One region of the Mesorhizobium sp. M0140 genome, then DNA from elsewhere that is predicted to be linked to it. Evidence: predicted binding sites of a transcription regulator. Region 1 holds the regulator's gene; each other region holds the start of a gene.
What was found. Region 1 encodes PhoB, which activates phosphate uptake and scavenging genes when phosphate is short. Its sites were predicted from a motif close to TGTCATNNANCTGTCAT; they were not measured.

Region 1 (10,794 bases):
TTCGATCACTCCGCTGCGTAGAAGCATCACGCGGTCGCAGGCTGCGGCGACCGAAGGGCGGTGCGTTATCACGATTGTCGTAACGCCCGCCGCTTTCGCGGCGGCAAGCACTTCTTCGAGCGCGGCTTCGCCGCTGCCGTCGAGATGGGTACTGGGCTCATCCAGAACGAGAACATGCGGATTGCCGTAAAAAGCGCGCGCCAGCCCGATCCTTTGGCGTTCGCCGCCCGACAGTGTTCTGTCCGACGAACCTATTCTGGTCTGATAGCCGTCTCGCTGCTCCAGTATCAGCTCATGCGCCCGGGCATTCTTTGCTGCCTCGACGATAGAGGCGTCATTCGCATCGGGTTCAAAGCGGGCGACATTTTCCGCGATCGATCCGGGAAAGAGCTCCACCTCCTGAGCGAGATATCCGATATGCCGGCCAAGCTGCTTCTCGTCCCAGGTTCTGAGATCGGCGCCATCAATCCTGACGCAGCCGCTGGTTGCCTGAATCGCACCGACAAGTAATCTTGCCAGGGTGGACTTGCCGGCTCCGCTCGGACCTATTATCGCCACCGCTTCGCCTGCGCCGATGCGGAAGTTCAGTCTCTTGATGATGGGTTCGGTGCCGGGTGTGGCGTTCGGCGCGACAAAGATGAGGCCCTGCACGACAATTTCGCCGGACGGGTCCGGCAAGGTCAGTTTTTGCGCATGCGCCGGATGGGCGGAAAACGCCTTGTCCAAACGCTTCCACGATCGTCTGGCGTCGACGATCTGCCGCCATGACCCGATCAGTTGGTCGAGCGGCTGCAGCGCACGGGACGACACCAGGGAAGACGCGAAGATCATGCCGGCCGTCATCTTCCCTTGCAGCACGAGCCATGCTCCGACACCCAGTATTGCTAGCTGAAGCATCATGCGTACGGCTCGCGACGTTCCACTGAAAATCGCGTTGGCCATCGACGAACGGTCATGCAGGACTAGCGCCTCCGCCACGTGCCTTCCCCACACTCGCGCGGCGTTTTGGATCATGCCCATGGCGCGCAGCGTCTCTGCATTCCGGGCAAAGGCCTGCTCCGACAGGCTGGCAACAGCCGAGCGTTCCGCCGACAAGGCATCATTCTTGCCGATGGCAAACTGATTTGCCACGACCAGCGCAAGCAACAGACCAGATCCCGCCAGCGTAAGCCAGAACAGCAAAGGATGGATGAGGTACAGCAGGGCGAGGAAGAACGGAGCAAACGGCAGGTCGAACAAGACCGCCGCGCCACGTGACCTGATGAAGGCGCATACCGAGGCAAGGTCGCGCAGTGGAGGCAGGGCTGCTCCCCCGGCGTACTTAGCCTCCAGCGAGACGGCGAATGTCCTCGCGCCCAGTCTGTTGTCGACAATGGCTGCAACGCGCTGCGTGTAAACGGAGCGGACCGCATCGAGGAGACCGAGAAAGGCGAGTGCGAGAACCGCGATAGCAGAGAGGTAAAGAAGCGTCTCGACGCTGGAGGAAGGCAGGACGCGGTCATAGACCTGCAACAGATAAAGGGGGATCACCAATAGCAGGATGTTGATGAGGAACGAAAAAACACCGACATCGGCGATGGCGCGCCTCAAGACTGCCCGCAGATCAGACCGTGCAATCATTCCCGCGCTCCTAACGGCTCATGGCCCCAACATAAGGGCGTCGCTTAGACCGAATGGTCGCCGGCGATGTCCAAGGGGTGGTGCTGCAGGTCGTCCAGCGTATAGGCGCGGATGTAGTCGATCTTCATCTCCGCTGGCGTAGCCAGATGGTCAGGAGGCTGGCCGGCAATGCCGCCCACCGCGAGATTGGCCAGCATATACATGGGATCGTGCATGTCGGCCGGCGTCGCTGCTTGAGCGACCTTTACACCATCGTAGGTCCAGACAAGCTCATCCTTCGTCCAGAGCAGGCCATAGGTGTGGAAACCGTCGGTATCCGCAACGTTCACCGTTGACGAAACCTTCGTGTGCGCTCCCGTCTCATTGGAATGCGCCGTCATGTAGAGCGTGTTCGGGTCCTGGCCGCGCGTTTCGACAACGTCCAGCTCCGGCGGCCACGATCCGTCCTCCGGAAGCAGCCAGAACGCCGGCCAGGCTCCGGCTGTTTCAGGAAGATCCGCCCGCATTTCGAAATAGCCGTAGGTTTGCGAGAAGGTGTCGTGGGTCGTCAGGATCCCCGAGGTGTATTCGTAGTTGTTGATCAGAGGCTTGATGTCCTCCGGCGCCTGCGCGGCGGTGATGGTGAGGACGCCGTTCTCAACGCTGAACGGATGGACCGAACTCGTCGGGCCATAATTGGCGTCGATATACCACTGCAACTCACCATTGCTGCTCAACGTGCTGCCGTTCGGCGCTCCCCACCAGAAATTGGAATTCCAGGTGCCGTCCTGCCCGTCCCGAAGGCTCAGCGTGTTGAAATCGTCGGAGAAGGACAGCGTCATTGCGGACTTGTCTATCGGAAGTTCGAACTGGGTGGGCTGCAGCTTGTCGATGGTCGTATTCTTGAACACCAGGATTTCGTCGGATCCGAGGTTCAGCATCACGTTCGATTCCACTTGGACCATCTGTGAACGGACGGCATCGAACGAAGTGAAATCGTAGCCGTTAAGGCGGAGCGCATCGGTCGCACCGAAATCGAAGATAAGATCGCTTCCATTACCTTTGGAGATGGCGAAAGTATCGGCGCCATCGCCGCCGATCAGGACATCATTTCCCTTGCCGCCATCCAGCGTCTGGTGACCTGACCCGCCCTTGATGATGTTGTCCAACGCATTTCCGAACGCAAATCGGTTGGTGCCGGTAACGACGAGGTTCTCGAAATTGTCAGGGAGCTTGTAGCTCATCCATGTGTCGATCGTGTCGATCCCTGCCCCAGGATCCTCGACCACCTTGTTGTTGGTGGAATAGAGATGATAGTAGTCGTCGCCGGCGCCACCGTGGATCGTGACAGTGACGCCGGTGTCTCCCCAGAAGGAGTCGTTGCCGGAGGTGCCATGCAGTTCCGGTCCAGACCCGGTGGCCGAGAACCAATGAGTGGAAGCGCCGGTGTAGGCAAGAGGGATGCCTTTGGCGTTTAAGACCGTGCTCATCAGAAATCCTTCCTCATGGTGTCCGACCTGGTCAAAGGTCCGGCGACCGCTCCCAAAGCAACGCTGCAAGGAACGAGATCGTTCCACGGAATCGTCATTCGATCCGAGACCGCAATAATCGGAAGGCGGATAATGAATAAGGAGGTGATGGCTCAATGTAAATTGAAGCAATTTAGTAAAATCGTATATTTATGCAGAACACACGTCGTTTAACGAACGTATATCTAAGTTAACTCAAATTTATTCTTGCATGGCTTTCTGGTCGGAGTCTGCGGGCAAGATGGCGACGTACCGCCAAGAGCGGTCATCCTCATCAGGTTTCGAATGACCGCATTTGGGCCAAAGCGTCACGTGCTCGCTCCCCATCGATGAGACGAGTGCAACATTCCACTCTTCGCGGCTGTTGGCGACCACGTGCTAATCGAGTTTTCCCGGTCACGATCTATCGGGACGGAACAGCCACCTAGTCTTCCCTGATCGCGTAACCCGCCCCACGGATGGTGCGGATGACATCAGGCATGCGGCCGTTGTTGACCGCCTTGCGCAGCCGGCCGACGTGCACGTCGACAGTGCGTTCGTCGATGTAAATCGTCTCGCCCCAGACATTGTCGAGCAGCTGGCTGCGCGAGAACACGCGGCCGGGGTGGCGCATCATGAATTCGAGCAGGCGGAATTCGGTCGGCCCGAGCCGGATCTCGCTCTTCTTGCGATAGACCCGGTGCGACTCGCGATCGAGCACGATGTCGCCGACCTTTAGCACGCTGGACAGCACTTCCGGCTTGGCCCGGCGCAGCAGCGCCTTGACCCTGGCCATGAACTCCGGCGTCGAGAACGGCTTGACCAGATAGTCGTCGGCGCCGGTCGACAGGCCGCGCACGCGGTCGCTTTCCTCGCCTCGCGCGGTCAGCATGATGATCGGCAGCCGCTCGGTCTCTGGGCGCATTCGCAGGCGCCGGCAGAGTTCGATGCCGGAAACCGCCGGCACCATCCAGTCGAGCACGAGAAGGTCGGGAACGTTCTCCTGCAGCCGGATTTCGGCCTCGTCGCCGCGCGTCACCACCTCGACCTGGTAACCTTCGGATTCAAGATTGTAGCGGAGCAGCACGCCTAGCGGCTCCTCATCCTCCACCACCATGATGCGTGGTGCGATCATCGGCTGGTCACCCCTGTTATGCCGCTGGCGCGGACATTGCCGTCTCGTCCTGCTTCGGACGATTGGCTGGCAGCTGCGTGCCGGTCAAAACATAGTAGGCATTTTCGGCGATGTTGGTCACGTGGTCGCCGATCCGCTCGAGGTTCTTGGCGCAGAACAACAGGTGCGTGCACGCCGTGATGTTGCGGGGATCTTCCATCATGTAGGTCAGCAGCTCGCGGAACACCGAGGTGTATTTGACGTCGATGCGTTCGTCATTGTTTCTGAGCGTGGCAAGCGCTGCCGGGTCGGCGGCGGCGTACTCGTCGACGACCCCCTGCACCTGGATCAGCACCAGTTGCGCCATCGCGTCGATCGAATGCGAAAGGTCGTGCGGCGTGACACTCAGCCCGACAGTGCCGACGCGCTTGGCGATGTTCTTGGCAAGGTCGCCGATGCGCTCAAGGTCGCCGGCCATGCGGATCGAACCGACCACCGCACGCAGATCGTTGGCCATTGGCTGGCGCTTGGCGATCAGCGTGATGGCGCGATCGTCCAGCTCGCGCTGGCGTGCATCCATGATGGCATCATCGGAAACCACGCGCTGCGCCAGCGCATTGTCCGAATTGAGCAAAGCCCTGGTCGAGCCACTGACCATCGAGCGGGCGAGATCGCCCATGTCGCGGATCAGCTGGCTGATCTGCTCCAGATCCTCATCGAAAGATGCGACGGTATGTTCACCCATGATCTTCGTCCCTCGTATGCCTGAGCTCAGCCGAACCGGCCGGTGATGTAGTCCTGGGTGCGTTTGTCGTCGGGGGTGGTGAACATCTTGTCGGTGGCGCCCTCCTCGACCAGATAGCCTAGATGGAACATCGCGGTGCGCTGCGACACGCGCGCTGCCTGCTGCATCGAATGGGTGACGATGACGATGGTATAGTTCTGACGCAGTTCGTCGATCAGTTCCTCGACGCGAGCGGTGGCGATCGGGTCGAGCGCCGAACACGGTTCGTCCATCAGGATCACCTCGGGTGACACGGCGATGGCGCGTGCAATGCACAGACGCTGCTGCTGGCCACCGGAAAGACCCGTGCCAGGTTCTTGCAAACGGTCCTTGACCTCGTTCCAGATCGCCGCCTTCTTCAGGCTCGACTCTACGATCTGGTCCATGTCGGCCTTGCGCTTGGCCAATCCGTGGATGCGCGGACCATAGGCAACGTTCTCGTAGATCGATTTGGGGAACGGATTGGGTTTCTGGAACACCATGCCGACGCGCGCCCTGAGTTCGACGACATCGATGTTCTTGTCGTAGATGTCTTCTTCGTCGAGCGTTATCTTGCCGGTTACCCGTGCTGAATCGATGGTGTCGTTCATGCGGTTGAGGCAGCGCAGGAAGGTGGACTTGCCGCAGCCGGAGGGGCCGATCAGCGCCGTCACCTGGTTCAGGCGGACGTCGAGATCGACGTCGAACAGCGCCTGCTTCTCGCCATAGAACACGCCGACCTTGTCGCCGCGCATTTTGATTACTTCGTTCGACTTCATCTTGTCGCCCACTGCGTTTTCAAGGGACTGTTCGGTCATGATGTTCATACCAAGATGCCTTTTTTCTACCAGCGCCGCTCGAACCGACGCCGAAGCACGATCGCGGTGATGTTCATGGCCATGAGGAAGACGAGCAGGATGATGATGGCGCCGGACATACGCTCGACGAAGGCGCGTTCGGCCTCGTTCGCCCACATATAGATCTGCACCGGCAGCGCGGTGGCCGGATCGAAAGGCGTCGTCGGTGGATCGGCGACGAAGGCGACCATGCCGATCAGCAGCAGAGGCGCGGTTTCGCCGAGCGCACGCGCCAGACCGATGATGGTGCCGGTGAGGATGCCGGGCGCGGCAAGCGGCAGGATGTGCTGGAACACCATCTGCATCTTGGAGGCGCCAAGACCGAGAGCTGCCGAGCGGATCGACGGCGGCACCGCTGCAAGTGCGGCTCGCGTCGCGATGATGATCGTCGGCAGCGTCATCAGCGTCAGCACCAGGCCGCCGACGAAGGCGGCAGAGCGCGGCATGCCCAGGAAATTGATGAACACCGCGAGGCCGAGCAAGCCGAAGACGATTGACGGCACTGCGGCCAGATTGTTGATGTTGACCTCGATAAGGTCGGTAAAACGGTTCTTCTTGGCGAACTCCTCCAGATAGATGGAGGCGGCGACGCCGATCGGCAGCGCCAGGAGCAACACGATCACCATCATATAGAACGAGCCGATGATCGCCACGCCCATGCCCGAGGTTTCCGGGCGGCTGGAGGCGCCGTAGGTGAACAGGCCGCTGTTGAAGTGCTCGGCCATCGCGCCCTCGGCCTTGAGCTTGTTCATCCAGGTGATCTGCTGGTCCGAGACCTTGCGTCGCGCTTCCTCGACGCTGAGGTCGATCTGACCCTTGAAAGCCGAGTCGAGATTGGCGGCGGCGAGGATGTTGACGTCGCGCGTCGTGCCGATCACGGACGGATCGGCGGCAACGATGTCGCGCAACTGGACGCGGGCGCCTTCCGACAGGAAGCCCTTGAGCTGCTTGATCGCCGGCTTGTCGTCGGGATTGATGCCGAGCTTGGCCACCAGCGCGTTTTCGGCGAGCTTGGGATAATTCGCCTTGATCAGAACGCTCGGATCGGTTGCGCGTTTGCCGGAAGGATCGATCACCTTCTCGTCGAACGAGATCGGCAGTGATACCGTCGTCTGCCAGAAGGCGGTGTAGCCTTTCGAGACGATGGTGATCAGCATGATTGCCAGGAACGCCAGGCCTACGGAAATCGCCACGACGCCATAGATGCGGAATCGGCGCTCGGCAGCGTAACGGGCCTTCAGGCCGATGTCGCGGCGCGGATGGGCCGCCGCCCTGACCATCGTATCCATGGAAATGTCGGTCATTCGTACTGCTCCCGATATTTGCGCACGATGTAGAGCGCGACGATGTTCATCACCAACGTCAGCGCGAACAGCGTCAGGCCGAGCGCGAAGGCGACCAGCGTCTGCGGCGAATTGAACTCGAGGTCGCCGGTGAGCTGGTTGACGATCTTGACGGTGATGGTCGTCATCGCCTCGAACGGGTTGATGGTGAGGTTGGCGGCGACGCCCGCCGCCAGCACGACAATCATCGTTTCGCCGATAGCGCGCGAGGCAGTCAGCAGGACGGCGCCGACGATGCCGGGCAGTGCAGCCGGCAGGATCACCCGCTTGATCGTCTCGGAGCGGGTCGCGCCGAGGCCGAGCGACCCGTCGCGCATGGCGCGCGGCACCGCGGTTATGATGTCGTCCGAAAGAGAGGACACGACCGGGATCAGCATGACGCCCATGACCAGGCCGGCGGTGAAGATGCTCTGGCCCTGGATGAAGGGCGAACCGCCGGTCAGTGCCGCGGACAGGTCGCGCAGGAATGGCCCAAGCGTGACGACGGCGAAGATGCCGTAGACGATGGTCGGTATGCCGGCCAGCAGTTCAAGCGCCGGCTTGACCACCGAGCGCACCCTGGGCGTTGCGTATTCGGCCATGTAGACAGCCGACATCAGCCCCACCGGCACCGCAACCAGCAGTGCGACGGCGGCGATGTAGAGCGTGCCCGCAAGAAGCGGGATCAGGCCGAACTGGCCCTGGCTGCCGCCCGAACCGGCAGCGGCAAAACGCGGATCCCAGACGGTGCCGAAGAAGAAACTCATCGGCGAGACGCTTTCGAAGAAGGTGATCGTCTGGAACAGCATCGAAAGCACGATGCCGATGGTGGTCAGGATGGCGATGGTGGAGGCGGCAAGCAGCCCCCACAGCATCAGCCTCTCGACATTGTTGCGTGCCCTGGCGCGCGGCTCGATCTGCCTGAGCGCATAGAAGGCGCCGGCGATCGAGGAAACGAGAATGACAATGGCGCCGAACAGGCCGAGCCGGTCCTGGACCTTGTTCGCCTCGACGGCGATCGGGATCATGTAATCCTGCGTGTCGCTCGCCAGTGCCACACCCTTGGCGGCGAGCAGCGGCTGCAACTCGGCAAAGCTGGCAGGCATTGCGGCCAGTGTGCCCGCATCGAGTTTGCGCAGGCCCCTGGCGAGGCTCTTTACCAGGCTGACGTCCAGTGCCTCACTGGCAACCTTGCTGTCGACGGTGCGCTCGGGCAAGGCAGCGTGAATGTGTCGGTCCAGATAGATGGAAGACCCGACGGTCCAGACGGCAAGCAGCAAAAGAGCAGGCAGAACGGCGAGCAGGAAGGCCCACCAGCCATGATAATGGGCGCGCGAATGCGGCTTGACCTTGCCATTGTCCTGGGCCGCGGCACGTTGCCGGCCGATGAAAAAGGCAACCAGGCCGACGGCAACGACGATGGCCAGTACGAGCAAGGACGACATGGACCCACCCCAAGAGAAATTCTTACGCAGCCGCCATTGCGGCCTGCGATGAAACCGGGGCGCGGGATTGGCCCGCACCCCGGTTCGGCAGCTGATTACATCGACTTTCCGGCGGCGAAAGCGTCACGCTGGGCCTGACGCTCGGCATCCGGTGCAGCAACGAGGCCGTATTCGGCGAGCGGGCTTTCCGGGCCAACCATCTGGTCGTCAAGGAAGAACTCGACATATTCCTTGAGGCCGGGAACGACGCCCAGATGCGCCTTCTTGACGTAGAAGAACAGCGGGCGCGAGACGGGATACTTGCCGCTGGCGATCGTCTCGGTCGAAGGCACGATGCCTTCCACGGTGGCGACCTTCAGCTTGTCGGCATTGTTCTCATAGAAGGCGAGGCCAAACACGCCGACGCCGGTCTTGTTGGAGTCTATGCGGGCGAGCGTCTCGGTATAGTCGCCATCGATGTCGACGGCCTTGCCGTCCTTGCGGATGGCGATGCAGGTTTTGCCGATTTCCTTGTCGTCGGCAATGCCGGCAGCCTTGAGAGCAGCCTTGTCACAGCCGGCATCGAGGAGCTTGGTCTCGAACACTTCGCGCGTGCCGTGCTTTTCGCCCGGAATGTAGGCGGCGATGTCCCAGTCGGGCAGCTTCGGATTGACCTGGCTCCACTTGGTGTTCGGATTGTCGACCAGCTTGCCGTCAACGACCAGCTTGGCCGCGAGCGCCTTGTAGATGTCAGCGGGAACCAGCGCCCAGTCCGGGCCCTTGATGTCGGTGGCGAAGACGATGCCGTCATAGCCGATCCGGACTTCCTGGACTTCCTTCACGCCGGCGTCGGCGCAGGACTTGAGTTCGTCCGCCTTGATCGGACGCGACGAGTTGGCGATGTCGATCGTGTCTTCGCCGACGCCCTTGCAAAATTCCTTGATGCCGGCGCCGCTGCCGCCGGATTCGACGACCGGGGTCTTGAAGTTGGTGAACGTTTCGCCGAACTGCTCGGCAACGATCTTGGCATAAGGTAACACGGTCGATGACCCGGCGACCTGGATCTGGTCGCGCGCGGCGGCGAAGCCGGACGACGCGGCGAGCGCAAGCGCAGCGGCCGACGCCGTATAGAGGAATTTCTTCATGTGGCCTGCTCCTGTTCGGAAGATGGTCTCTCGGCGCTCGTCAGTCGGCGCCCGCTGAGGCCAATAGCCTTCGATTATAACAGTCGCATGACAGTTTGATGTCACCCCGGTAACGCTTCATCGGGATGAGCAGAATGCCGCCTGGCCGGCACTCCCGACGCAGCCCGGCTTTGTCACCGGAATCAGGGACTTGCTCTATTCAGCCGAGGCTGGCCGGCGATTTGGGACCAGCCGGCCTCTGTGAAGAAAAGCCGGACGGGAGCGCGTTGCTCTCAGCCAGACGGTGTCGTGGCCGGGCCATCGCCGAAAACAGGTCCGTTGGGGTAGGTTGACGCTGTCTCATGCCGGCGGTCGCTGCTCCCGCCCGTAACTGGGAAGAGCGGAATTCGAATGTAGCCATTGTCTCGGCTGGATGCCGCCTTTGATATGGTGCGATCGCGCCATAGTCTTGGCCGCTGACAGGGGCGCGAATCTTCGCCGCGTTCCCCGCACTCGGGCAGAGCCGGCTTACCCGGCGTTGCGCTGAGCCTGCCGGCTGGCGCCGACCCAGCGCTCGACCTTCTCGAGCAACGCCCGGGGACTGATCGGCTTGGGCAGATAGTCGTCCATGCCTGCCTCCAGGCAGCGCTCGCGGTCGCCCTTCAGCGCATGCGCGGTGACGCCGACGATCGGCACATGCGTGCCGGTTTCTTCCTCCAGCCGGCGAATGGCGGCGGTCGCTTCGAGACCGTTCATCTCCGGCATGGAGACATCCATCAGGATCATGCACGGGTTGAGCCGGCCGAAGGCGTCGAGCGCCTTGCGGCCATTGCCGACGATCTCGAAACCATAACCGGTCTCGCCGAGGATCTGGGTGAACACCATCTGGTTCACCTCATTGTCCTCGGCCACCAGGATGTCCAGCCTGTCGCCGCCAGCCGCCACCGGTGGCCGGGGGCGAATCGAAGGCGGCTGCAGCAGCGCACGCTGTTCGGACGGTGCCGAGGGCTGCGGCCGTGCAACATTGCCTGGAGTGGTGTCGGCCGCGAGCGGCTGCGTGTCGCCAGTATTGTGGCGATGCCG
Region 2 (10,794 bases), on a different contig from region 1:
CGGCCGGGCCACGACATCGCGGTGACCGTCATCGTCGACACGCCGCTCTGCCGCTATTTTTCCCCAGCCCTGACCGCCTTCCGCCCGGCGCTGGAGCCAATGGGACAACGCCTCGCGGAAATGCTGCTGGCCTCGATCCCGGCCTTCGCCGGCCCCGAGGGTCCACGGATCATCCGCGAGGTCTGGCCGCTGGAGCTGGTCGCGCGCGACAGCGATTGATGGTGGCAGCAGGACCGCCGATGTCGTCCTCCCCTCAAACAGCACACCGGTGCGCAGTGCACCGGCCGCAACCTTGAATGCGCGGGAGGCGCTGTAGGCTCCGGACCGCGCCGCAATGAGGGCGATCAGCGAGAGCCGGCCTTAAGACACCGGCGCCGCTCCGCCCTCTGCCGTGCGCCGCGCGATGAACTCGTCCAGCACGCCGGCGGTGGCGGCAGCCGTTGCCGGCGGCGCGAAATCGGAGAGCACCCGCCTCCAGACACCGGTGGCGCGCTCGCTTGCCGTCTTCGATCCACTTTGCGTCCAATTGCCGAAATTCGACCAATCGGCCACCAGCGGTTCGTAGAAGGCGGTGCGGTAGCGCGCCATGGTGTGGCCGGCCGAGAAGAAATGGCCGCCCGGCTGCACCTCGGCGATCGCCTCGAAACCGATGGCATCGCTGTCACCCGGGGTTACGGCACAGAGTTCAGCCACCGTCTGCAGCGCCTCGATGTCGGTGATCAGTTTCTCAAAGGAGACACTGAGGCCGCCCTCCAGCCAGCCGGCGGCATGGATGCACATCGTCGCCCCGGCCAGCACCGAACCCCACAGCGCGAACTGCGTCTCGTGCGCGGCCTGCGCGTCGGAGATGTTGGCGGCACTGCCGCCGCCGGACCGCCACGGCAGCCCGGTGAAGCGCGCCAGCTGACCGGCGCCCAGCGTCGCCTTGACATGCTCGGGCGTGCCGAAGGCTGGCGCGCCGGATTTCATGTCGACATTGGAGGAAAACGAGCCATAGACGACTGGCGCACCCGGCCGAACGATCTGCGCCAGCGTCAGCCCGGCCAGCGCTTCGGCGTGCTGCAGCGTCAGCGCGCCGGCGACCGTGATCGGCGCCATGGCGCCCGCCAGGCAGAACGGCGTGATGACGGAGATTTGGCCCGCGCGGGCGAAATCGATGATGCCTTGCGCCATCGGGATGTCGAGCTGGCGCGGCGAGTTGGTGTTGATGACGGTGTAGCAATATGCATTTGCCAGAAACTCGTCCTGCGACAGGCCGCGCGCCAGCCGCAGCATCTCGAACCCGTCCTCGACCTGCGGCGTACCGCGCGCGAAGACGAATGGAAACTTGTCCGACAGCGTCAGCTGCGCGCGGTTGACGGCATAGTGCCGAAAGCGGTTGTCGACATCCTGCGGTTCGATGCAGGGCCCCAGCATATGCAGCACGTCGAAATGCTGCACCAGCCGCATGAGATCCTCGAAATCCGCCAGTGTTCCCGGCCGCCGGCCGCGCTCGAGATCGGTGACGTTCGGTGCTCCGCTCCCGGCCAGGAACGCCATCGAGCCAAGTTCGAGCGTCAAATCGCGCGCGCGGGAACCGGCATGGGCGTGGATCGAGTTCGGCGCCGAGGCCAGTGCCGCCGTCACCATGTCGCGACCGATGCGCACCATGTCGGTGTCCGGATCGACCAGGGCGCCGGCATTGGCGAAAAGCTCACGCGCCTGCGGCAGCAGCACCTTGATGCCGAGCTCTTCCAGCACGCGCAACGCCGTGTCATGGATGGCGGCGACCTGATCATCCGAGAAGATCGGCTGCGGCAGGAACGGATTCTTCAGCGAATGGTAATTGGGCCGGCGGCTGCTTTCGCTGCCTGCCTCGCCCGTGCGTCCACGCCGGCGCTCGCGCCTGCTGTCCCGTGCCGCGTCATCGACCATGGTGTATTCTCCTCATTGCCGCATCGCCTTGCCCTCGGGATCGTAGGGCGAGGCCGCGATGACGCGTGCCGGCCGCTCGACGCCTACAATGTGCACCGAAAGCGCCGTCCCCTCCTCGGCAAAATCGTCGTCCACCAACGCCAGTGCGACGCTCTTGCCGATCGTGTAACCAAATCCGCCCGAGGTGACGAAACCGACGCGCCGACTGTCATGCCAGACTGGCTCGAAACCGCTGGCATCGGCATCAATAGCGTCGATCTCCAGCGTCACGATCCGCTGCGAGGCACCGGCGTCGCGCTCCTTCAACGCCGCTTCGCGGCCGATGAAGTCGCTCTTGCCGAAAGCGATGAACCGGTCGAGACCGGTCTGGCCCGGCGTGTAGCCTTGCGTGAATTCGCGCGACCAGATGCCAAAGCTCTTCTCCAGCCGCAGCGCATTGAGCGCATAGTAGCCGATTTCGGCAAGGCCCAGATCCTCGCCAGCGCCCAGCAGCGTGTCGCGCAGAGTGGCATGCATGGTCACGGGGCAACTGATTTCGAAGCCGAGTTCGCCTGATATCGACAGCCGCGCAACACGTGCCTGCACCATGCCGATATCAAATGCGCCGCAGGCCATGAACGGCAGCGCTGCGCCGGAAACATCCTGATGCGTCGTTCGCTCCAGTATTTTGCGCGCGTTCGGCCCCGTCAGCAGAAAGCCGCTCATCGTGTCGGAGAGGTCGTCGACGGTGACGCCTTCAGCCGCATGGCTCTCGAACCAGCGCATGTGGAATTCCCGGAGATAGTAGGAGCCCATCAGCCAATAGCTGCCGCCGCCCCAGTTGAAGACGGTGAGGTCGCCCTTCAGCCGTCCGTCATGACCGAGCATCGGCGCCAGGCCGGCCCGCCCCGGCTTCGGCAGCCTGCAGGCGAGCAGCCGGTCGAGCCAGGCTTCCGCACTTGGCCCCGCCACCGCATAGCGCGAATAGGCCGAGATATCGACGAGACCGGCGGCGCGCCGCACCTGCAGCGCCTCGTCGCCGACGATGTCGAAGGCGTTGGAGCGCCGCAGCGTCGTGTTCTCGGCAAATCCCATCGGCGCGAAATAGGCCGGGATTTCCAGCCCCCACGACGCTGTCCATTCGCATCCCGCGGCCGTCATGCCGTCATAGGCGCCGGGGCGTTTCAGCGGCCGGCCGGCGGGCAGCCGCTCATTGGGAAAGGTCATGACGAAGCGGCGCGAATAGAACTGGCGTGTCGTCTGCTTGAGATATTCCCGGTTGGCGGCGAAGGCGCCGTAGCGGGCAATGTCCATGCCAAAGATGTCGGCCTGCGGTTCGCCGAAAATCATCCATTCGGCCAGCGACTTGCCGACGCCGCCGCCCTGGCTGAAACCGGCCATGACGCCGCAGGCGACCCAGTAATTCTTCAGCCCGCGCACCGGCCCGACAATCGGATTGCCGTCCGGGGTGAAGGTGAAGGCGCCGTTGACCCATTTGCGGATGCCGGCCGTCGCCAGGCAAGGAAAGCGCTCATGCGCCTTGGCGAGTTCGGGGCTGATGCGGTCGATGTCTTCCGGGATCAGCTCGATGCCGTAGTTCCATGGCGCGCCATCCATGTTCCAGTGCTTCGGGTTCTGCTCGTAAACGCCCAGCAGCACGCCCTTGCGCTCCTGCCGCAGATACGAATAGCCGTCGAGATCGACGGCGATGCCGATTTCCCTGTCCAGCGCCGCGATCTCGGGAATGTCCTCGGTGATGAAATAATGGTGCTCCATCGGCGTCACCGGCAGGTCGACGCCGGCCATGCGGCCGAGCTGCTTTGCCCACAGCCCGCCGGCGTTGACGACATGCTCGGCGATGATGGTGCCCTGCTCCGTGACGACATCCCAGCGACCGTCGGCGCGCGGCTTCAACTCGACCACCCGGTTGCGCAGTATGATGTCGGCGCCGCGCTTTTTTGCAGCGCCGGCATAGGCGTGCGTCGTGCCGTACGGGTCGAGATGGCCTTCGTTGGAATCATGCAACCCGCCAAGCACACCGGTGACGTCGACGATCGGGCAGATCGTCTTGATCTCATCGGGCGTTACCAACCTAGCGGTCTCGATGCCGACCGACTGGAACACCGCCCAGGCCGATTTCAGCCACTCCCAGCGCGCGGGATCGCTGGCGATGTTGACGCCGCCCTTCATGTGCAGGCCGATATCCCAGCCGGATTCGGCCTCGATCTCCCGGTAGAGATTGATGGTGTAGTCCTGCAGCGCCGCCACGTTGGGATCCGCGTTGAGCGAATGGAAGCCTGCCGCCGCGTGCCACGTCGAACCGGCCGTCAGTTCGGCGCGCTCGATCAGCGCCACATCCCTCCAGCCGAACCGCGTCAGGTGATAGAGCACCGAGGCTCCAACCACGCCACCTCCGATGACGACTGCGCGGTAGTGCGACTTCAAGGCTTCCCCTCCACGGTTAGTCCGAAGGCTGGAGCATATATTCACTGGACATAAGTGTCTAGTGCCGCGCGCGCGCATCGTTTTTCGTCGACCGCCGGCATGCACCGCGCGCTGTCACGTAAGCATCATGTTCGCGCCGTAGACCGCGTTTCGGGGAGGCCTGCGCGGCATCATCGATGTCGCGCCTCGCGGCACATCCGTCACAAAGAGGATTATCCATGAAACACCTGTACCGAACCGCGTCGCTCGGCGTCGCGCTGGCCTTGTTCACCGCCTTGACGCCGGCGCTCGCCGACAGCACCGCGACCGTCGGCGGCCTCGTCAACAAGGGGCTGGTCGGTGTCGGCCGCATCGCGGCCGCTCAGCGCGACAAGTTCGGCGAGACGTTTGGTTCGGGCTCCGGCATGGCGATCGACACATCAGGCTGGACGCATGATGCTGGCGGCTACAAAGGCTCGCTCTGGCTGCTGCCGGACCGCGGCTACAATGTGGTCGGCACGACCGACTACCGGCCGCGCCTCAACACGATCGGCATCGAATTCACGCCGACTGCATTGGGTGCGGCACCTGCTGCCGGCCAGGAGCAGACGGGCGTCAAGGCGACGCTTGCCGACACTATGCTGCTCACCGACGACAAGGGCGCTGATGCCACAGGCCTCGATCCGCTCAACGGCGTGCGCGCGGCAAGCGGCGACATGCCGATCCTGCCGCAAGCCGACAATGGCAAGCTGGCGCTCGACAACGAGGCGATCGTGCGGCTGCCCGATGGTTCGATGTTCATCTCCGACGAATACGGCCCGAACATCTATCGGTTTTCCGCCGACGGGCATCTGCTGTCGGCAACCCAGCCCCCGGCCGCCCTCGTGCCGATGCGCCACGGCACGCCGAACTTCGCCTCGGACAATCCGGGACCCGGTGCCGCCGAGCCCGATCCGAAGGATCCCGAAACCGGCCGCCAGAACAACCAAGGCCTCGAAGGCATGGCAGTGACGCCAGACGGCAAGTTCCTGATCGCCGTGCTGCAGTCGGCGCCCCGGCAGGACGGCGGCGATTCGCCCGCCACGCGCCAGAACACCCGCGCCCTGGTCTACGACGCATCCGACCTCGGCCATCTCAAGCTGGCGCATGAGTATGTCGTGCCGCTGCCGGTGTTCAAGGATGCCAAGGGCAAGACCAAGGTCGCCGCGCAGAGCGAGATCGTGGCACTGTCGGATCAGACCTTCCTGATGCTGGCGCGCGACAGCGGCAACGGCCAGGGCCTGAAGGGCGATGCCTCGCTCTATCGCCAGGTCAACGTCGTCGACCTATCCACCGCGACCGACATCGCCGACAGCGCCTTCGATGCCGCTGACAAGCCGGTCGCCCCCAAGGGCGTCGTCGACCCATCGGTGACACCGGCCAAGCTGACGCCATTCATCGACATCAACGACAGTGCCGAGCTCGGCCGCTTCGGCCTGCACAATGGCGCGCCGAACGACAAGAACAACCTGTCGGAGAAGTGGGAGGCGATGTCGGTGGTTAGCGTGATCGATGCGAAGCTGCCCGACGACTACTTCCTGTTCGTCGCCAACGACAACGACTTCCTTGCCCAGGACGGTTTCCAGGTTGGCGCGCCCTACAAGGCGGAAGACGGCGCCAATGTCGACACCATGTTCCTGGTCTATCAGGTCACGCTGCCGGGTCTGGCCAAGAAGTAACGACCACTGCACGGACGGGCGCGCTTGGCGCGTCCGCTGGGGCAGCGGCTGATATGAACGGGGGGCAGCGGCTTTCAGCCGTGCGGCGCGTTCGCAAGGGTGCATCTCGGTCCCGCCTGCGATATCATCGTGGACTGGATCCCAAATCACCATCTGCCGAGCTGCCCGCCATGGACGAAAAAATGCCCGCGCGCCGGCGCACCGGCGACCTGACCAGCGGCCCGATCCCGCGCACGCTTCTGCTGTTCGCCTTGCCGGTGCTCGGCTCCAACGTGCTGCAGTCGCTCAACGGATCGATCAACGCCGTCTGGGTCGGCCGTTTCCTCGGCGAATCGGCGCTGACCGCCACCTCCAACGCCAACCTCGTCCTGTTCCTGATCCTCGGCACTGTGTTTGGCATCGGCATGGCGGCCACCATTCTGGTGGCCCAGTCGGTCGGTGCCCGCGACCTGCCCGAGGCGCGCCGCATCGTCGGCACCAGCGCGACGTTCTTCTTCCTCGTCTCGGTTATCTTCGCGGTCTGCGGCTGGATCTGGGTCGACGCCATTCTCAACACGCTCGGCACACCGGCCGATGCCTTGCCGCTGGCCCGGTCCTATCTGCGCATCATCTTCGTCGCCGTGCCGATGATGAACCTTCTGTCCTTCGTCATGACCGTGCTGCGCGGTGCCGGCGATTCACGCACGCCCTTCTTCTTCATGGCTCTGGCCGTCGTCCTCGACATCGTGCTCAACCCATTGCTCATCCGCGGCATCGGGCCGTTTCCCGAGCTCGGTATCGCAGGCTCCGCCACGTCGACGCTGATCGGCCAGACGGTAAGCGTGATCGCCATCCTGATCGTGCTCTATGTGCGCAAGCATCCGCTGCGGCTGGCCGGCGCCAACCTCGCTCTGCTGCGGCCCGATCCCACCTTGCTTCGCATCGTCGTCTTCAAGGGCGTGCCGATGGGTCTGCAGATGATTGTCATCTCCGCGGCTGCATTGACAGTGATGGGCATGGTCAACTCCAACGGCTCGCAGGTCGCCGCCGCTTACGGCATCGCCGCCCAGCTGTGGACCTATATCCAGATGCCGGCGCTCGCCATCGGCGCCGCGGTGTCCTCGATGGCGGCGCAAAATGTCGGCGCCGGGCGCTGGGACCGGATCGGCCGCATCGCCGCCTCCGGTGTAGGCTTCAACCTGGTCCTGACCGGCGCGCTGGTTGCCGTGCTGTCGGTTTTCGACCGTTCGGTGCTGAGCCTGTTCCTGAGCAGCGACAGCGCGGCGATCGACATCGCCGTCCACATCAACAATGTCGCCTCGTGGTCGTTCATTCTGTTCGGCATAACCATCGTGCTGTTTGCCACCGTAAGAGCCACGGGTGCCGTGATGCCGCCGCTGATCATCCTGGTCATTTCGGTGCTGATCGTGCGCACCGGCTTTGCCTATTTCATGCGTGGCGTGATCGGCGAGGAAGCGCTGTGGTGGAGTTTCCCGGCCGGTTCAATCAGCTCGCTTATACTGGCCTCTGCCTACTACCGTTTCGGCCGCTGGCGCACCACGCACATGATCGAGAACAGGCCGGCCGCCGGCGAGCCGCCGGACACCGGTCTTGGCGTGCCGCGCGGACGCGCGCATCTTTCGCCTGAAACACCGAACGGCTGAAGCCAACCCGGTTCCGCTGGACAGCTCCAGGGCTCAACGCCCGTGTTGTTTCAGCTCAAAAGCCAGTGCCACCAACGCAAACGCCAGGATCACGCAGGCGAACGCCAGGCTGGCGGCGATGGGACTGGCATAGGTCGAAACGATGCCGATGCCGATGACGGGCAAGGCGTTGCCGACAAAGCAGCAGATGAAGAAGCTGGACACCACTTCGGCGCGACGAGCCTTCGGCGCGATCTCGTTCACCACTTGCAGCCCGCCACGGTAACCAAGCGCCGCCGCAACGCCGCAACAGGCCGTCGCAGCAACCATCAGTGCCATCGAGGCCAGTGTCTGCGCCGCCACCACCAACGAGACGCTTGGGATCATCAATGCCAGCGCAGCCAGCATCGCTTTGTTGCTCTTCATGTGCATCAGAACGACAATGCTGATCGCGGTGACGATCGCCAGTTCGAACAACAGCGCGCCGGCGACGGCGTGGTTGGTCACATGCAGCTGCTGCGCCAGGATGCTCGGCGCCAACGCGGCGTAGAACCCGACCAGCGCCATCGCGCCGAAGCCGGTCACCGCCGGCGCGACGAAGCGCGCACGGATTTCCTCCGGGACGGAAAGTTGCGGCCGCAAGGAAAGCCGCCGCAGGCCGCCCGGCTTCGCCACCGTTTCGCGAGTGCGCCAGACCAGGATCGTTACCACCAAAAGTGCTGCCAGATAGACGATGAAGATCAGCCGCAACGGCCATGGCTCATATTCAGCCAGAAGTCCCGAAATCAGTGCGCCGAAGCCGAGGCCGAGGAAATTGGTGCTGGTGGCGATCACACTGGCGCGCGACTTGTCCGCGCCGGGAAGAAGCTCGGCAATCCACGCAGTTCCGGTCCCCGCGCCGACGCCGATGCCAAGCCCGCTCAGGATGCGGGCGACGTCGAGCGAGACGACGTTTCCGGCAAACAGGAAGACAAGCGCACTGACGATGGCGACAAGCATCGCCGCCAGGCTCGCGGGCCGGCGCCCGACGACATCGGACACCCCGCCGAACATCACCAATGCCGCCAGATTGCCGACGACATACACGGCGTAGATCAGCGTCAGGGTGATTTGTGAAAAGCCGAATTGCTGCTTGTACACGATATAGAGCGGCGTCAGCACCGTGCTGCCGGCAAACAGCACCGCAATCATCGCGGCGACGGTGGGGATTGCAAGAGCGTCGCCACCTGCTCCTTCGTGCGTATGCGCAAAATTGCGAATGGCCATGGCCAACCTCGTCACCAATTTCGGGGATCGAGGATTTAACGCGGTTTCATCCACGACGTTCCAGCCGACAGGGAGGCTCCTGACAGCACCGTGGACATTGCTTGAGCGGGATATCTGCCGGCTGAACAGGCTCGGATCGGGGCCAGCGGCTCCGATCCGTCATCTATCGCTCAACCGGTCGGCCTCACCTGCAGGGGAAGCCGGGCGCGATCTTGCACTTGCCGGGGCGCGGCTTGTGCGGCGGGCGATGGTGCGGAGGACGGTGCGGCCTGTGCTGCCAGTGCGGCCGATGCGGCGGGCGCACGATGATGATCGGCGGGCGAACGATCTGGGAGCGTTCGAGATAACCGGCGCTGGCCCAGCCGCTCACGCCGCCGCCGTGGATTCTACACCAGCCCGGCTGGCAGCCGGTGACATTGACCCTGAAGCCGGCGGGCAGCGTTCCCACCCTGGCGTATCCCGCTCCCGGCCCGCTGCGGACGTTGAGGTTGGTCGAGGTGTGGGCGCTGTAGGCGAAGGCCGCGGCCGACGTCCCGAAGACCGCGGCCAGGATGGTCGCGACCACAAGCAGAAAACGAAATCTCATCAGTCCCCTCCATTCGAATCCCAGCCGTACATCTGCTTCGGCCAAGACTGCCCTGCAAGAGGAGCGGCCAAGCCAAGAAAAGTCAACGGTGGGCGGCCGTAATCGTCCTGACCAGCGGGACTGATGCCGGATTTTCCTTGGACATGGTTGAGGAATTCCCCGGTTGCCATTTATTGGCTCCCCAACATCCGCTAGCGTTTACTCTCTCTTTCGACAATTCATCGCGGGCAAAGGTGGGATCCATGGGCAAAGGCAGGGTCGAGGCATTCACCGATGGTGTCGTGGCCATCATCATCACCATCATGGTGCTTGAGTTGAAAGTGCCGCACGGCGAGGACTTCTCCGCCCTGGTGCCGTTGTGGCCGATCTTCTTCTGCTACGTGCTGTCCTTCATCAATGTCGGCATCTACTGGAACAACCTGCACAACATGTTCCACGCCGTGCAGCGGGTCGACGGGCGCGTGCTGTGGGCCAACCTCAATCTGCTGTTCTGGCTGTCGCTGATGCCGGTGACCACAGCCTTCATGGGCGAGAACCACTTTGCGCCGGTGCCGGTCGCGGTCTATGGCACCGACCTCGCGCTATGCGCCATCGCCTACACCATACTCGCCGCCGCGCTGCATCGCCTGCACGGCAATGATACCGCCTTTGCCAAGGCGCTGGGTACTGACCGCAAGGGGAAGCTCTCGCTGGCTGTCTACATCGCAGCCGTCGTGCTGACCTTCGTCAGCCAGTGGATCGGCGTCGCGCTCTATGTGCTGGTCGCGATGATTTGGCTCGTGCCGGATACGCGCTTTGCGCGGGTGATTGAAAAGTAGCTGTCTTCACGCATTTTCAAGGCAAAGCGCTGCACGTCTTTCCCAGAGTTGCGCTACTTGCGCATCGCTTTCAGTTTTTCCGCCACCGATGCGGCGAGGTCTGCATAGCGCTCCTCCAGCCGTTCCGCGGCCTTGATGATCGAGAAATCATGGCCGAACTTTTCCAGCGCCATGCGCAGCTTCTCGACGAACTCGGCTTGTTTCTCCAGGGCGGAAAAGAGCGTCTTCACCTGCGTTTCGCTGATGTCGGGATTGGCCAGCATCTGCGGCACCTCGCGGCCCATCTGGTCGCCAATGGCGGTCTGTTCTTTCAGGATTGCAACCCAGTCCGTCAATCAGGAAATCTCCGTTTGCCCCCAGGGCTAAAGTTTGTTTTGTCCCCAGGGCAAAATCTCTTTTGCGGAGGCAAAGGGCAACATGCGCAGCCTCGACCGCACTGGTCAACCCGACAAGGCGAGCAGAGGCTT
Region 3 (10,794 bases), on a different contig from region 1:
TCGCCGTCTACATCCACATCTTCCGTGGCCTCTATTACGGCTCCTACAAGGCGCCGCGCGAACTGCTCTGGATCCTCGGCTGCATCATCTATCTCCTGATGATGGCGACCGGTTTCATGGGCTACGTGCTGCCATGGGGCCAGATGAGCTTCTGGGGCGCCACCGTCATCACCGGCTTCTTCAGCGCCATTCCGCTGGTCGGCGACTGGATTCAGCAGCTGCTGCTCGGCGGCTTTGCCGTCGACAACCCGACGCTGAACCGTTTCTTTGCGCTGCACTATCTGTTGCCGTTCATGATTGCCGGCGTCGTCGTTTTGCACATCTGGGCGCTGCATGTCGTGGGCCAGTCGAACCCGACGGGTATCGAGGTCAAGTCGAAGACCGACACTGTCGCCTTCACCCCCTACGCGACCATCAAGGACGCGTTCGGCATGATCGTGTTCCTGTTCTTCTTCGCTTATTTCGTCTTCTACCTGCCGAACTATCTCGGCCATCCCGACAACTACATCGTCGCCAACCCGCTGAAGACGCCGGCCCACATCGTGCCCGAATGGTACTTCCTGCCGTTCTACGCGATCCTGCGCGCCATCACCTTCAATGTCGGGCCGATCAACTCCAAGCTCGGCGGCGTGCTGTGCATGTTCGGCGCCATCGTCATGTTGTTCCTGGTGCCGTGGCTCGACACTTCGAAGGTACGCTCGGCCGTTTACCGGCCCTGGTACAAGCTGTTCTTCTGGTTGTTCGTGGCCGATGCCATCCTGCTTGGCTGGCTGGGCTCGCAGCCGGCCGAAGGCAGCTATGTGTTCATGGCGCAGATGGCGACATTGTTCTACTTCGCCTTCTTCCTGATCGCGCTGCCGGTGCTCGGCCTGATCGAGACGCCGCGACGGCTGCCGAACTCGATCACCGAGGCGGTGCTCGAGAAGAACAAGGGCGGCAGCGGACATCCGGCGGGCGCTACGGCGGCTCCGGAAACCAAAGGCTGAGCGGGTAGAGAATCTAAGGGGATTTGGCATGAAAAAGATTCTCACCTCGCTGGCGCTGATCGGCCTCGTGGCGGTCGCCGCTGGGGCCGCGGGCACTCGGGCGATCGCCGCCGAAGAGGCACACAATGTGGCCAATCCGACGCATTTCCCGATCGACGAGCCAAAGGAAATGGACTGGAGTTTCACCGGCCCATTCGGCACTTACGACAAGGCGCAGTTGCAGCGCGGCCTCAAGGTCTACAAGGAAGTCTGCTCGGCCTGCCATTCGATGAACCTGGTGGCGTTCCGCACGCTGTCGGACCTCGGCTATTCCGATGCGCAGATCAAGACGCTGTCGGCCGAGTACACAATCCATGACGGCCCCAACGATGCCGGCGACATGTTCGACCGTCCCGGCAAGCCGTCCGACCATTTCCCGCCGCCCTTCGCCAATGAGGAAGCGGCTGCTGCTTCCAATGGCGGCGCTGCCCCGCCCGACATGTCGCTGCTGGCCAAGGCGCGCGGCGTCGAGCGCGGCTTTCCGCAATTCGTCTTCGACATCTTCACACAATACGATGCCGGCGGTCCCGACTATATCCACTCGCTGCTGACCGGCTACGACCAGACGCCGCCGGCCGGCATGGTGATCCCGGAAGGCACCCACTACAATCCGTACTTCATGTCCGGCGTGTCGCTGAAAATGCCCAAGCCGCTCTCCGACGGCCAGGTGACCTATGATGACGGTGCGCCGCAGACCGTCGACCAGTATTCCCGCGACGTCTCCGCCTTCCTGGCGTGGGCGGCCGAGCCGCATATGGAAGACCGCAAGAAGACCGGTTTTCGCGTTCTGGTGTTCCTGCTTTTGTTCGGCGCGCTGGTCTATCTCACCAAGCGCAAGGTGTGGGAAGGCGTGGCCCACTAGGCCATACAATCAAGTGATCGCGAAGGGCGCCGAGAGGCGCCCTTTTGCATTTCCGGAGGCTGGTCATGTCACATGGCCGTCATCGCATCCGGCGATCCTGTGCTGCTCTCATCAAAGGATCGCATTCATGAAAAGATACGCATCGCTCGCGGCAGGCCTGTTGCTGCTCATCCTCGGCTCGGCAGCGCAAGCGGAAGACGCCCAGCCCTTCGTCACCAACAAGGACGTCGACCTGACGATGATCCTGCCGCCGCCGCCGGCAAACGATTCGGCGCAGACCAAGGCCGAACTCGGCGAGGTGCTGACGCTGCAGGTGACGCGCACCCCGGAGATGGTCGCCAGCGCGGTGGCTGATGCCGAGGAGAATGTCTGGCGCTTTGCCGACGTCATGGGGCCGAAATTCAACAAGGAAACGCTGCCGAAATTCAGCGCTTTCTTCGATCGCGTGGTGGCTACCGAAGGGGCTGTAGTCGACCCGGCCAAGGATGTCTGGAAGCGCCCGCGCCCGCATCAGCTCAGCGATCTCGTCAAGCCGGCGGTCAAGCTGTCGAGCTCCGGTTCCTGGCCGTCCGGCCATGCCACCGTAGGCACGATGATGGGCATCATCCTGTCCGACATGGTCCCGGAAAAGCGCGCCGAGATCATGGCGCGTGCGGCCGAATACGCCCACAACCGCGAGGTCGGCGGCATCCACTATGCGTCCGACGTCGAGATGGGCAAGATTTCCGGCAGCGTTATTGCCGCGGTCCTGCTCAACCGGGACGACTTCAAGGCTGAATATGAAGTGGCCAGGGCCGAGCTTCGTTCCGATCTCGGCATGTAATCCTCGTCAGCCGGATTTAGACGGGAAGGGGCGCTTAAGGCGCTCCTTTTTTGTTAACGCTCGTGCTCAAGCGAAAGTTCGGCAATTAGTCCGTTGGCATGGCGGCATCAGGTTGATATTCGACGCATCGAACGGTGGCGAGAAGCTCGTCCCGCCATGGCCTTTGGAATTCGATGATGCGGCTCAGCGACTGTCACAACTTTTCCGATTTCCGGCGGATGGCACAGCAGCGGCTGCCCGGGCCGATCTTCAACTACATCGACGGCGCGGCCGACGATGAGGTCACCTATCGCCGCAACACCGAAAGCTTCGAGACCTGCGACCTTGTTCCCAACGTGCTGCGCGGAGTGAGCGAGGTCGACATGTCGGTGACGGTCATGGGCCAGAAGCTGGCGATGCCGTTCTATTGCTCGCCGACCGCCTTGCAGCGCCTGTTCCACCATCAGGGTGAGCGCGCGGTCGCCAGGGCCGCCGCCAAATACGGCACCATGTTCGGCGTCTCCTCGCTTGGCACCGTCAGCCTCGAGGAGGCGCGCGGCATCAGCAGCAGCCCACAGGTCTACCAGTTCTATTTCCACCGGGACCGAGGTCTTAACCGGGCGATGATGCAGCGCGCAAAGGCGGTCGGCGTCGAGGTGATGATGCTGACCGTCGACAGCATCACCGGGGGAAACCGCGAGCGCGACAAACGCACCGGCTTTGCCATTCCCTTCAAGCTCAATCTCGCCGGAATGGCGCAGTTCGCGCTCAAGCCGGCCTGGGCGATCAATTATTTCACCCATGAGGGGTTCAAGCTGCCGCAGCTCGACGAGCATGTCGACATGGGTGGCGGCACGATGTCGATCAGCCGCTACTTCACCGAGATGCTAGACCCGTCGATGACGTGGGACGACGTGGCCGAGATGGTCAAGCTTTGGTCGGGTCCGTTCTGCCTCAAGGGCGTCATATCGGTGGAGGATGCAAGACGCGCCGTCGACATCGGCTGCAGCGGCATTGTGCTGTCGAACCATGGCGGGCGGCAGCTGGATGGCTCGCGGGCGGCGTTCGATCAGCTTGCCGAGATCGTCGACGCCGTTGGCGACAGGATCGACGTCATCATGGATGGCGGCGTGCAGCGCGGCACCCATGTGCTGAAGGCGCTGTCGCTCGGTGCCAAGGCCGTCGGCGTCGGACGCTACTATCTGTTCCCGCTCGCGGCGGCAGGCCAGCCCGGCGTCGAACGGGCGCTTGAGCAGATGCGGGTCGAGATCGAACGCGGCATGAAGCTGATGGGCTGCAGTTCGATCGAACAATTGTCGCGCAAGAACGTCCGTTTCAGGTAATCTCGACCCATGAAATCCTCCCTCGAAGACACATTGCTCGCCGCGATCCGCACCATTCCGGATTATCCCAAGCCCGGCATCCTGTTTCGCGACATCACCACGCTGCTCGGCAATGCGCGCGCCTTCCGCCGCGCCATCGACGAACTGGTGCATCCCTATGCCGGCCAGAAGATCGACAAGATCGCCGGCATCGAGGCACGTGGATTCATCCTTGGCGGCGCCGTCGCCCATCAGCTCTCGGCCGGTTTCGTGCCGATCCGCAAGAAGGGCAAGCTGCCCTACGAAACGGTGCGCGTCGCCTATAGCCTGGAATATGGGCTGGACGAGATGGAGATGCACAAGGACGGCGTTGCTCCGGGCGAGAAGGTGATCCTTGTCGACGATCTGATCGCCACCGGCGGAACGGCTGAAGCCGCGGTCAAACTTCTGCGCCAGATCGGCGCCGACATCCTCGCTGCCTGTTTTGTCATCGACCTGCCGGACCTCGGCGGCCGCGCCAAGCTCGAAGCCCTCGGTGTGCCGGTCAGAACGCTGATAGGGTTCGAAGGACATTGAGGAGTGCTCTCCCTTCTCCTACAAGAAGGGAGAGGGAAAGTGGCGTTACTCGGCCTTCACCAGAACGGCGCTTTCGAACTCGAGCACCTTGTCGCCGGTGGAATCGAAAGCTTCCGAACGCAGCGCCAGCAGCCGCCAGCCGGGGCGTGAGGCGATTGGGCGGTGCGACAGCGCGGTGCGCGTGAAGGTGATGGTTTGCCCGGCATAGACCGGCTTCAGCCATTTCAGGTTCTTGAAGCCGGGCGAGGGACCGAATTCCGGCACTGGACCGGGACCGCTCCACGCAGCGATCTCGGCGTCCATACGGTTTTCCAGATTGAGTTTCATCCAGGTCGCGGCCGTGTGCCAGCCGGACGCGCAGAGGCCGCCGAGCACACTTTTCTTCGCGGCCTCCTCGTCGATATGGAAGATTTGCGGGTCGTACTTACGGGCGAAGGCCTTGATCGCCTCGGGCTCGAATGAGTGCGAGCCGAGCGTGACGGTGGTGCCGATACGGAAGAACTCGTCCAGTGTCATGCTTGGCTCCCCGCGGCATCGCGCGTGAGGAACATGACGGAGTTCTCGAGCTCGAAGACGCTTTCGCCACGCTGGTTGAACAGTTCGCTGCGCATGGTGACGAAGCCGAGTTGCGGCTTCGATTTCGACAGGCGCTTGGCAATAACCATCAGGGTGCCGGTCAGTTGGTCGCCGGCCAGGACCGGCTTCTTCCATTTGACCTGATCGACTCCGGGCGCGCCCTGGCAGGTCGAGTCCAGCAGGAACGCACCGCACAGCATGCGCATGAACATTGCGCAGGTGTGCCAGCCCGACGCTGCCAGCCCGCCGAGGATGCTGGCCTTACCGGCTTCCTCGTCGAGATGCATCGGCTGCGGGTCGAATTCTCCGGCGAATTCGACGATCTCGGCGGCACTCACGAGCTTCGAGCCGAGGTCGATCGATGCGCCCTCGATGAAGTCCTCATAGGCCCATGTTTTTATCTCTGCAGTCATGGTCTGGAATCCGGCTTGTCGACCCACGATCCCCAGGATCGGGGTTTCCGGATGCAGGCCGGCGTTCGTTTGGTCAAGCGATTTCTACTGCGCCAGCCTGTGGCAGCCGATCGACAGGGCCACTCAGAGCCAGCCGCGGCGGCGGAAGTACCAGAAGGGCAGGATCGCCGACAGCACCATCATGGCGATGGCGAAGGGATAGCCAAGCTCCCATTTCAACTCGGGGATGACGTCGAAATTCATGCCGTAGATCGAGGCGACCAAAGTCGGCGGCAGGAAGATGACGGCGGCGACCGAGAAGATCTTGATGATGGCGTTCTGCTCGATCGAGATCATGCCGAGGGTGGCGTCGAGCAGGAAGGAGATCTTCTGCGACAGGAAGGTGGCGTGGTCGGCGAGCGACAGCACATCGCGCGACAGCGTCTTGATGCGCGCCTTGGTGTCCTTGCTCATCTTGGTGCGGGTCGAGGCATGGGCGAAGAAGCCTGCCAGCCGCTGCAGAGAGATCAGGCTGTCGCGGATCGAAGACGCGATGTCCTCCTTGCGGCCGATGGCTTTCAGCAACTCCTGGAAATCACGGTTGCGCTTGGAAACCTTGGTCGACCGCGCCTCGAATATATCGCGCGAGATCGCCTCGATGTCGCGGCCGGCGCGTTCCAGAATGTCGGCGAGACGGTCGACGATCGCCTCCAGCAAGCCGATCAGGATGGTGTCGCCGCTGGTGCAGCCGGTCGCCACCTTCTCGGCGCGCTGCGGAAAGGTCTTGAAGGCCTTCGGCTCGTGGTAGCGCACCGTGATCAGCCTTGTGCCGGCGAGCACGAAGGTGACCGGCGACATCAAGGGATCGTCGACCTCGGTCTGGGCGGGCAGGGTGGCGGTCATGAAGTAGGCGCCGTCCTCGACATAGAGGCGGCTCGAAATCTCGATCTCCTCCATCTCCTCGCGCGTCGGAATGGCAACGCCGAGCCAGCTCTCGATCGTCGCTTCCTCTTCCTTTGTCGGGTTGAACAGGTCCGCCCAGACGATGGTCTCGCTGTTTGCCAGGAGATCGTCGACGACGCGCAGGCGGTCATTGTCCACGACGAAGGCCTTGATCATCGCCTGATATCCCTTGCTGGGGTCAAAGGGTGCGTTCGGATTGACGCGTCGTGTTGGATTGCACGAGACGGACACTTTCGCCGAAAGCGCCGACCGCGTGCCCCAGCCGATTAGACCCGTGATGTGACAAGGTCAAGGCAGGCCATGCCGCCCGCAAAACAGGTCAACGGCAAGTGCTGTCAACGATGCAGAGAGATAGCGGACGGCACATTGCCGCCCGCCATCTTAGGATACGTCTACCGGGAGTTTGGCAGGATCTGGTGCAGCACGATGGCCCAGACGGCGCCGAAGGCGATCGATGAGCCGAGGATGTACTGCACGAGGTCGGGGAGCGTCTTGACGAAATCCGGCGGCGCCAGCGTGGCAAACAGCGCCATCAGGATCGGCAGACCGATGACCAGCATGTTGCGCTCGGTCAGGGGTGTACCGCGCACGACGCGGAAACCGTTCATGGCGATGACGACGCAGAGGACGCCGAAAACGCCGCCGATGACAGGCCCCGGTATCGAGGCGATGACCGCCGAAAGCTTGCCGATCAGCCCGAACAGCACCAGGAAGATGCCGGCGGCGGCAAAGGCGGCGCGGCTGGCAATGCCGGTGATGGCAATGATGCCGGCATTGGACGAATAGCCGGTCACCGGGGTGCTGCACAGCAGCGCGCTGACCAGGCAGCCGAGGCCTTCACCTGTCGCGCCCTTGTCGAGCTGCTCGTCCGACAGCGGCTTGTCGATGACGGCGCCGACGGCGAACCAGGTGCCGGTGGTTTCGGCGAGAACGACGATATAGACGATCAGCATCGTCAGTGTCGCCGACAGCGAGAACGTCACGTCGAGATTGAGGAAGGCGATTCGCGGCATGGAAAACCATGTCGCGTCCGCAACGCCCGCCATGTTCAACTGGCCCATGAAGGCGGCGGCCACGCTGCCTGCCACCAGGGCGATGATCACGGACAGCAGGCGCAGCCAGGCGCCCTTCGCGCCAAGTGCCATGCCGGTCAGCATGCAGCCGACGAGGAAGGCAGCGGCGATAAAAGCGAGGACGATGTTGCCGCCGACCGTGGCGGTGCCGTGGACCGCGAACACGCTCTCCTTGAGCGCCACCGGCATCAAGGCGACGCCGACGACGATGATGATCGCACCGCCGACGATGGGCGGTACGAAGCGGTTGACGAGGCGATGGAAGATTCTTGTCGGCGAACCGAGCAGGATGACCAGTATGGCGCCCGGAATGAGCGCTCCGACCACGGCGGAGAGACCGCCAACGCCGCCGCCTGCTCCGAAGGCGATGGCCAGCACCGCGCCGATCGGGACGAAGGACGGCCCCTGGACGACCGGCAGCCGCATCAAAAGCTGCGACTGGATCAGTGTGGCAATGCCTGCGGCCACGAATGCGGACTGGATAAAGGCGCCGGCATCGCCGACGCTGAAGGCGAGCACCGATGCGATGATAAACGGCACGATGTAGACGTCCATCGCCAGTACATGCTGGAGGCCGAGCAGCGCTGCCTTGCCCCATGGCAGCGGATCGTCCGGTTGGGCAATCAATGTGATCTCTGACGCAACGCGTTCCATGTACCGTTCCCCTTCTGACCCCTCTGGAAATTCCCGCTCGATCATGGGATCAGTCGGTGCCGAAGGACAGCGGCCACAACATTTGCCAACTGTTTTTTTGTAGGCCAAGCAGACCGTTAGCCAAACCGGAGCCGCAATGACGAGAGAACCCTTCACGCTGCTCGGCACCGCCTTCCACACGCCCCAACGCGGCAGGCTGGAGGTGCTGAAGGACCATCTGTTCAGCGTCGATGCACAGGGGCGCATCGCGGAAATGCTGGCGCCGGATCATCGCGAGTACGAGGTCAGGCAGAACGCTGCCCGCCTGGCGGGCACGCTTGTTGAGCTTGCCAATGGCCAATTCCTGCTGCCCGGTCTCATCGACCTGCATATCCATGCGCCGCAATGGCCGCAGATGGGCAAGGCGCTGGATGTGCCGCTCGAAGTCTGGCTGCAGAAATACACCTTTCCGCTCGAAGCCCGCTATGCGGATGTCGATTATGCCCGCGAGGTCTATGCCGATCTGGTCGATAACCTGCTGGCCAACGGAACCACCACGGCGCTCTATTTCGCCACGGTCCATGTTGACGCGAGCCTGGCGCTTGCCGAGACCTGTCTTGAGAAGGGTCAACGCGCGCTCGTCGGCAAGGTGGTGATGGACGATCCAGAGCAGTGTCCACCTTTCTACCGCGATGCCGATGCGGCAAGCGCGGTATCGGACACCAGACGGTTCATCGAGGCGGTCAAGTCGCTGGATCCGCGCGACAGGCCGCTCGTCCAGCCGGCGATCACACCGCGCTTTATCCCAAGCTGCACGGATGCGGCGCTGCAAGGACTCGGCGAGCTGGCAACCGAATTCGGCTGCCACGTGCAGACGCATTGCTCGGAGAGCGACTGGGCAAAGCAGTTCGTCGAGACGCGCTTCGGCCGCACCGATGCGGCAAGCCTTGATGGTTTCGGCCTGCTCACCCGGCATACGATCCTGGCGCATTCGAATTTCATCGATGAGCAGGATATGGACCTCATAGATGAGAGGGGCGCGGCTGTTGCCCATTGCCCGCTGTCCAATTTCTATTTCGCCAATGCCGCATTTCCGCTGCGCGCAGCACTTGACCGGCACATGCACGTCGGGCTCGGAACCGACATTTCCGGAGGCTACAGCCCGTCACTGTTCGATGGCTGCCGACATGCATTGTCAGCGTCGAGGACGCTGCAAAGCGGTGTGCATGCCGGCCTGCCGCCGGAGCAACGCGGTGCGCCCGGCGAACCCATCACGCACCAGGAGGCGTTCTGGCTGGCGACCGCCGGCGGTGCGGAAGCACTTGATCTGCCGACGGGCAATTTTCGCGTCGGCTATGAGTTTGACGCGCTGCTGATCGACACCAGCGCCAGGGCATCGAACATCCACATCGGCATGGCCGACGATACGCTTGAGGAGATATTCCAGAAGATCGTGCTCAACGCAGCGCGGGCCAACATCGCCACGGTCTGGGTGAGTGGCCGGAGGGTAGTTGGGCAATAGCTGGTTTTCCCGGGCTAGCCGGAGAGGGCGCTGATCACGCCGCCACGGCGGCGTGACATCCGTCACATCAGGTGTTGAACTTGAACAACAGCACGTCCCCGTCCTGGACGACATATTCCTTGCCTTCGTCGCGCGCCTTGCCGGCTTCTTTGGCCGCCACTTCGCCGCCCAGTGTGACGAAGTCGTTGTAGGAGATGGTCTGGGCGCGGATGAAGCCGCGCTCGAAATCGGTGTGGATGACACCGGCGGCCTGTGGCGCCTTGTCGCCCTTATGGATGGTCCAGGCGCGCGTCTCCTTCGGCCCGGCGGTGAAATAGGTGATGAGATGCAACAGGTCGTAGCCGGCGCGGATGACCTTGTTCAGGCCGGGTTCGTCGAGGCCCAGCGACGACAGGAATTCCATTTCTTCCTCGTCGGAGAGCTGGGCGACTTCCGCCTCGATCGCCGCCGAGATCACCACGGTGCCGGCGCCTTGGGCGGTGGCCATGTTTTCCACGGCACTGGTGTGCTCGTTGCCGGTGGCGGCGTCGGCCTCGGCGACATTGCAGACATAGAGCACGGGATGCGAGGTCAGAAGGTTCAAGCCCTGCAGGATGCGCAAATCTTCGGGCGAAATACCCTTGAGCAGAATGCGGGTCGGCTTGCCGGCCTGCAGCAGTTCGAGCGCTGCCTCCATCAGCGGCAGCACGGTCGTCGCTTCCTTGTCCTTGCTGCCGGCGCGCTTGCGGAATTGCACGATGCGGCGTTCGAGGCTGTCGAGGTCGGCGAGCATCAGCTCGGTCTCGACCGTCTCGGCATCGGCGACGGGGTCGATGCGGCCCTCGACATGGGTGATGTCGTCATCCTCGAAGCAGCGCAGCACATGCACGATGGCGTCGACCTCACGGATGTTGGCGAGAAACTGGTTGCCCAGCCCTTCGCCCTTCGAGGCACCGCGCACCAGACCGGCAATGTCGACGAAGGATATGCGGGTCGGGATGATCTCCTTCGACTTGGCGATCGCGGCGATCTTCTGCAGGCGCGGATCTGGCACCGCCACCTCGCCGGT

Region 2: the regulator PhoB is predicted to act here: its motif matches at 4,451-4,467, upstream of NKJ37_RS28690 (esterase-like activity of phytase family protein).
Region 3: the regulator PhoB is predicted to act here: its motif matches at 1,954-1,970, upstream of NKJ37_RS10575 (acid phosphatase).

Annotation. Positions count from the first base shown of each region.
Region 1 is NZ_JAMYTM010000003.1:49,049-59,842, forward strand. Features, by position in the region: gene NKJ37_RS03930 (type I secretion system permease/ATPase) at 1-1,620, opposite strand, end outside; gene eglC (endo-1,3-1,4-beta-glycanase EglC) at 1,665-3,089, opposite strand; gene phoB (phosphate regulon transcriptional regulator PhoB) at 3,553-4,242, opposite strand; gene phoU (phosphate signaling complex protein PhoU) at 4,259-4,966, opposite strand; gene pstB (phosphate ABC transporter ATP-binding protein PstB) at 4,993-5,811, opposite strand; gene pstA (phosphate ABC transporter permease PstA) at 5,829-7,145, opposite strand; gene pstC (phosphate ABC transporter permease subunit PstC) at 7,142-8,608, opposite strand; gene NKJ37_RS03965 (PstS family phosphate ABC transporter substrate-binding protein) at 8,704-9,732, opposite strand; gene NKJ37_RS03970 (PAS domain-containing protein) at 10,240-10,794, opposite strand, start outside.
Region 2 is NZ_JAMYTM010000042.1:30,224-41,017, forward strand. Features, by position in the region: gene NKJ37_RS28675 (LacI family DNA-binding transcriptional regulator) at 1-219, shown strand, start outside; gene NKJ37_RS28680 (trimethylamine methyltransferase family protein) at 361-1,914, opposite strand; gene NKJ37_RS28685 (GcvT family protein) at 1,927-4,338, opposite strand; gene NKJ37_RS28690 (esterase-like activity of phytase family protein) at 4,557-6,035, shown strand; gene NKJ37_RS28695 (MATE family efflux transporter) at 6,206-7,678, shown strand; gene NKJ37_RS28700 (MFS transporter) at 7,712-8,923, opposite strand; gene NKJ37_RS28705 (SH3 domain-containing protein) at 9,108-9,509, opposite strand; gene NKJ37_RS28710 (TMEM175 family protein) at 9,752-10,327, shown strand; gene NKJ37_RS28715 (hypothetical protein) at 10,381-10,662, opposite strand.
Region 3 is NZ_JAMYTM010000008.1:71,224-82,017, reverse strand. Features, by position in the region: gene NKJ37_RS10585 (cytochrome b) at 1-986, shown strand, start outside; gene NKJ37_RS10580 (cytochrome c1) at 1,015-1,887, shown strand; gene NKJ37_RS10575 (acid phosphatase) at 2,015-2,710, shown strand; gene NKJ37_RS10570 (alpha-hydroxy acid oxidase) at 2,887-4,032, shown strand; gene NKJ37_RS10565 (adenine phosphoribosyltransferase) at 4,042-4,587, shown strand; gene NKJ37_RS10560 (MaoC family dehydratase) at 4,633-5,103, opposite strand; gene NKJ37_RS10555 (MaoC family dehydratase) at 5,100-5,576, opposite strand; gene corA (magnesium/cobalt transporter CorA) at 5,700-6,674, opposite strand; gene NKJ37_RS10545 (uracil-xanthine permease family protein) at 6,911-8,245, opposite strand; gene guaD (guanine deaminase) at 8,382-9,746, shown strand; gene ychF (redox-regulated ATPase YchF) at 9,814-10,794, opposite strand, start outside.